DNA from 2 places in the Romboutsia sp. D33t1_170424_H2 genome. Region 1 is predicted to be linked to the other one. Evidence: riboswitches for the same ligand, from Rfam matches in the RefSeq annotation. Region 1 holds a riboswitch; the other holds the start of a gene.
The links. A riboswitch is a leader RNA that binds a small molecule or an ion and turns the genes downstream of it on or off. The one in region 1 is predicted to bind cyclic di-GMP.
Positions count from the first base shown of each region.

Region 2: another riboswitch for cyclic di-GMP. It lies ahead of I4U66_RS05170 (NPCBM/NEW2 domain-containing protein); the one in region 1 lies ahead of I4U66_RS01280 (flagellar basal body protein).

Region 1 covers NZ_JADOZQ010000001.1:245,256-248,478, reverse strand. Annotated here, with positions in the region: gene fliF (flagellar basal-body MS-ring/collar protein FliF) at 1-332, opposite strand, end outside; gene fliE (flagellar hook-basal body complex protein FliE) at 355-672, opposite strand; gene flgC (flagellar basal body rod protein FlgC) at 688-1,092, opposite strand; gene I4U66_RS01280 (flagellar basal body protein) at 1,097-1,420, opposite strand; cyclic di-GMP riboswitch class I at 1,874-1,955, opposite strand; gene I4U66_RS01275 (CDP-glycerol glycerophosphotransferase family protein) at 2,874-3,223, opposite strand, start outside.
Region 2 covers NZ_JADOZQ010000003.1:95,073-98,295, reverse strand. Annotated here, with positions in the region: gene I4U66_RS05175 (SagB/ThcOx family dehydrogenase) at 65-823, opposite strand; cyclic di-GMP riboswitch class I at 1,082-1,168, shown strand; gene I4U66_RS05170 (NPCBM/NEW2 domain-containing protein) at 1,379-3,223, shown strand, end outside.

The DNA.
Region 1 (3,223 bases):
TTAGAACCATTTGAAACTTTTCCAGATAGTTCAAGTCTTAACTTATCTACCTGATCTTTAGGTACATATATACTATCGCCCTCTATTTTCGTTTCAATTTTTTCTTTTTCTAGTTCTTTAGTTATAACAGATGCATCATTTGAATCTAAACCCGAGAAAAGAACATCATATTTATTATCATTTTTATACTTAATTCCAAATATTATAGCTAATATAATTGCAATCACTCCAACTATAATGGCTATTTTCTTTTCTTTTCTCATTTCCTTAAATTTTTCTTTTCTTGTTTTTATAAAATCTTTTATTTTTTCTATTATCTCTTTAAAATTCATCTATCTGCTCCTTATTAAGGAATTACAATTGCACTCTATTAATTTCTTGGTAAGCATCATATAACTTATTTCTAATCTCAATCATAAGTTGCACTGACATTTGAGATTCTTGTGCTGATAGCATAACATCATGCATAGAAACATCTTCACCTTTTATAAGCGCTTCTATCTTTTCATTTGAATTTATAATACTATCATTTACCTTACCTATAGCATTCTTTATAACATCTTCAAATTGCTTGTCTGGCTTTTCATTTCCTTTAACTTTATATGTAGTCTTATTATTAATAGCATTAGAGAATATATCAGAATTAATATTTATATTGCTTATTCCTGTCATTTAACCACCTACTTTCTATCTACCTATCTCTAAAGCTTTAGATATCATATTTTTTTGAGCATTTAAAGTATCTACATTAGATTCGTAAGCTCTCGATGCACTTATAAGATCTGACATTTCAGCTAATAAATCTACATTTGGATATTCTACATATCCATCTTTGTCTGCATCAGGATGATTTGGTTCATATATTTTTCTGAGAGGAGATTTATCTTCTTCAATCTTTTTTGTTTTAACACCTAACATCCCTAATTTTTCATCATAATTTTCTTCAAAGCTAGCTACTTTTCTCCTATATGCTCCTCCATTTTTAGTTCTTGTAGTCTGCATATTAGCAACATTCGAAGATATTATATCCATTCTCATACGTTCTGCTGTCAGACCACTTGCACTAATTCTCATACCACTAAAAACACTCATTTATTTACCTCCCAGATATTATACTTTTTGTCATAGCGATTTTTATATTTGTAAGACTTACTAACGCATTATATTCTAATGTCGTAGCTGCTTGATTAACCTTCTCATGTTCAATATCAACGTTATTACCATCTTCTCTGACCACAGATTCCTTATCAACCTTTAACTTTATACTAGGAATTTCTAGTTTATTCTTTAAAGTATCTTCGAAACTAACATACTTTCTTTTATACCCTGGAGTATTTATGTTAGCAATATTTTCTGCAATGGCATTACTCCTTAAATGTGTAGCATCTAATCCCATTTTCATTAAATTATAGATTTCCATATTACTCTCCTCCATTAATTTTATAAATCAAAAAACCACTCTATAAAGAGTAATTTTGTATACTACATAGCATACTATCATTGCTAGAATTTGATTATTTTAGATATAAAATTAAATCAATATATTTATTATTCGTTTTCTTATATTTAATTTTCTTATCATTTTAATTATAAACTTTTACTTATTTTTTTCTATATAATTTATACTATTACATAATTTTTCCTATAATAAAAAATGTAAGATACATAATGAACTTTGATAATATAATTGAATTATTAGATTTATTAAAATATTATTTCTTCAAAAAAAAATAACTCTAAAGAGAGTTATATAATATCAGCGTCGATAAATAGAGATGCATAATTTGGACACAAACAATCAAAATAATTTATATATTATTCATAATTCTCCAAAATTATAAACCTTATATATCGAAAACAAAAACACACAGTTTTTTGCAACTGGCTAGCATAGTTTCTACTTTAGCTCCTATAGTTTTGCGTCACTAGATTTCTCTAGCTTGCCTATTTTGTTTTTCGTTGTTTTTCGTTCTTTTTTTACACTTTTCGACATTTTTTTCCATACACTAAATATTATAGTATAATTACCATTTAATCAAGTTTTTATTTGTATTTTCTTACTATTTTTTTTCAAACTAATATTAAAAATACATTTAAACTTATTTGTTAAATCACAAAGTGTAATTTTATTTTATATTATATTTTATATTGTATTTTATATTATACGGCTGATATAATTAGAACTTTATATTTTTTATTAAAATAATACAAATTATGTATTAGACAATAAATTCTACATCACTAAAAATTTTTAACTTAAACATCCTTATTCAGATTAATTCCTAAATATTATAAATTTAGATAATATTCCTATTTTTTTCAATTATGACTGTAATTTTATTTATAAATTCAAAATATTAAAACCAGAAAATTAAATACATTTATATCTATATTAGTTCCTAAAGATATTTTTGATATAAATATTGATTTAACACTCAATTATATTAATAAAATTTCTTATGATACTTATCTACCTTATTAATAAATCAAAGCTTATTATACTAATAAAATGTATAGTAAAGTTAGTTTTTACTTAGATAAATTTTATAACATTTGCAATATTAAAATTTATTCTTTCTTTAAAGAAAATTTAATATTGTGTTCATATAATATTATAAAAATTCATGATTTTGAAAAATGATTAAAGACTTTAGTAGTAATTTAACTACTTTTAATTTAGATTTATTTTATGAACTTATCGGGATATGTATAAAACTATTAATTATTATAAATACTCTTATAGTTAAAATTATATACCTGTATTAATTAATACTTAATATTTTTAATAATAAAATACAAAAAGTCTTGTAAAAATAGTTACTTAATATAATAAGTTATTCATGACTTTTTGTATTTAATATCATTGTGAAATTTTAAAAATAATTATTTTCAATACACTGCTTTATATGTTTGTGAACTTGTTCTCCACAACTACCATCAATATTTGAAAGAACAGTATTTAGTGCATTAATTCTATTATCTTTTTTGTAATCTTTTTTATTGACTACTAAATCTATAAATTTATCTACAGTCATTTCATCTTCACCAACTATATAATTAGAAAATATATCAAATACTTTTTCATGATAGTATTCTCTGTTTAATTCTATGTCATATATTAAAACAGGTTTTCCTGTAGCCATATATTCAATTAATACAGAAGACCTATCTGTTATTAGTGCATCAGATATTTGAAAAGCTTCGTAATAACTAGGTGAATTAT
Region 2 (3,223 bases), on a different contig from region 1:
TTAAGATATTTTTGAGATTTTTACTTTAAAGTAATACAATTATATTAATAATTAAGCTAATTTATTAAAGTTTTTTACCTAAACAAGCCATATAAATTACAAACTCATTTTCTCCATCTAAATCTAACATATTATCAATTATATCCTGATCATATATTCCGATAGCACAAGTCCCGTAATTAAGAGATTCTGATGCTATGTAAAGATTCTGGCAAACATGTCCAATATCTATAAGTATTTTCTTATGAGCAGTTATACTAAATCTATGTTCACTTCTATATGGAATACAACTCCAAGCAAACACAACGGCACTTTTAGATACGAAACCTTGAACAAAAGGTTGGTTTGGAGTTGCTTTATCTATTTCATCATCTATATTGCTTAAAGTCTTTATAAATAAAAGTTTATGTTCTAAAGGTAAATATCTGTAAACTCCACTCTTTAAACCATCAACATTATTTATTATTAAATATGTTTCAAATGGGTGAGTGCAACCAGCAGAAGGTACAGTTCTTAAGGCACTAAATTTATCTTTTACAGTTTGGATTCCTTGAGTAGCCCATAGTAAATACGAAAGTTCAGATAAATTTATTTTTTCATCACTATATTTTCTTATACTTCTTCTATCATTTATACAATCTAGTACGTTAGGTTTAACTAAAATGTCTTTGCTTACAGGAGGTAACTCTATTAAATTAGAATTTGAATCATATTCTTTTTGGAAAGAAGGAGTGGGTATTCCTTTTTGTTTATCCGTTTTTATCTGTTTTAGTATTTCAAAATCAGCTTTGAAAAATTCTCTGTTTTGTGCAATTTTATCCATAGATGTCTCCTTATTAAAATGTATAAATTTTTACACTTATTATACCATATATATAAATATAAGTGGAAAAAGCCTAAATGGTAAAAATTTCATATTAGAAGCTTAATTACAGATAAAAATTAATAAATATTTTTGTGTAGTAATAATTAATATTTGCTTTAATAGAATATATTCAAAAATATATTAAAATTATTTTAAATTAAAAAAAACTATTTTAATTTATAAAAAATTATGTATAATTAATATAGATGACTAAAAATTACATATTAGCAAACCTAGAGAAATCTAGCGACGCAAAGCTAAAGGGGCTAAGGTAAAATTAGACTATGCCAGCCAGTTGCCAAAGAATTGATATTCTTTGTTTTTATAGAGTTATCTTATGATATAATTGTAAGATTGTTTTATAATGTTTACTTTAGATGGCAACTACCCTTTATAAAGGGTAGTTTTTTATTTAATAAAAACAACTATAGCTCTATAGCAAGACTATATTTTGAAATTTGGGGTAAAATATTTAGTTATTGTAAATTCATATAATATAAGAGGGAGAATATTATGAAGAAAAAGATAGCATCAATATTGGCCATATCTGTTATAGCAACAAACAGCACACCTGCTTTAAATGTTTTTGCTAACGAAGTAATAAAGGAAAAAGCATTAGCGATAGAGGAACAAGTTTCTAAAAGTATGACAGTTAGTGATTTTAAAATTAAGAACAATCCTAACTTCGCTAAGTATAATGAACTTTATAGAGTTGAGATACAGTCTATAACAAACAATGGAAGAAGTTACCCAGGAACTAAGATAGAAAATGCTATAGATGGAAAACTTAATACACATTGGGAAACATACACTAGAAATACAAATGAATTTAAAAATGAAGTAATTGTGGAGTTTAAAGATATAGCCGAGATAAATAGATTAGCTTATGCTACAAGACAAGACGGGGCTAAAGGTAAAGGATATCCTACTAGTGCAGAGATATATGTTTCAGAGAGTGAAATAGGTGAAGATTTTAAACTAGCAGGAAAAATAGAAGGAAGTAAAGTTACAGGTGGAATGGTTGAATTTAAATTTGATACTGTAAGAGCAAAGAGAGTTAAATTCAAATTCGTAGAAGCACATGACGAGTGGGCAAGTGCCGCAGAGTTTTGGTTCTATAAAGAGGATAGAATTCTAGATAAGATGGAAAGATTATTTACTAATGCAAACATGAATGAAGTAAGTAAAGAGTTTGCAACTCCTGAAGCATTAAACACTTTAGAGAAAGAAACTGAAGGACATCCATTCCGCGATAGCTTTAAAGAATATATAGATAATGCAAGACTTGTTCTAGAGAACAAAGAGGTTAACTTTATTGAAACTAAAGTATCTAAGTTATTAGGGTATGGAACTGAAAACCAAAAAGCTTATGATGACAAGTTTATGTTAGGTAAAGACCACATCGTTAATACACAAGTAAATGGTGGAACTTACTCTACAACAAAAATAGAATATATGTATGATGGTGACCCTAATACACATTGGGAAACAAACAGAAGCAATGGTAATGGTTTCACTAATGAAGTGGTATTCACTTTTGATGAAATAGAACAACTTGATAGAATAGCATTATTACCTAGAAGCGGAAATCAAAAAGGATTTCCTACTAAGTATGAAATATATGCTTCAGAAACTTCTCAAGGGGATACATTCAAATTAGTTTCTAGCGGTACTGCAGAAGTTACTAAAGACTTTATGCAATTTAAATTTAACCCAACAAACTTTAAGAGACTGAAGTTTGTATTTAAAGAGTGCCATGAAAATAGACCATTCATATCAGAAGCTAGGTTCTATAAAGAAGATGCTTTATCAGAGAAAATGGATAAACTATTTACAGACAGTAATAAGAATACAGTAAACCCTGATTTTGGGACTTTAGAGAAACTTACTGCTTTAGAGAATGAAGCGAAGGCACATCCTTTATACAGTAAGTTCAAAGAAGATTTAGATGATGCTAAACTTGTATTAGAAGGTAACGAGGTAACTTATGCAGATGCTAAAGTTTCGAAGTTTAAAGCTTTTGGAACTCCAGAGTTAGCAGAGTATGATAAGACTTATAAGATAGATAATAGTCATATAAAGAATATAACTACTAACGGTAGACATTGGTCAAATCAAACTATAGATAAAGCTATAGATGGTGATCCTAACACTAATTGGCATTCTGATGCTAGAAATAGCGAAACTCATACAAACGAAGTTATAATGACTTTAGACCAAATAAGAACTTTAGATAGAATAGTATATTATTCTCCGAGAGATAGAGGTTTCGCAGAGAAGTTCGATATCTATACTTCTAAGACTAGTGCAGGAGACACATTTACTAAAGTAACTAGTGGTAGTGCTTCAAGAACTGGA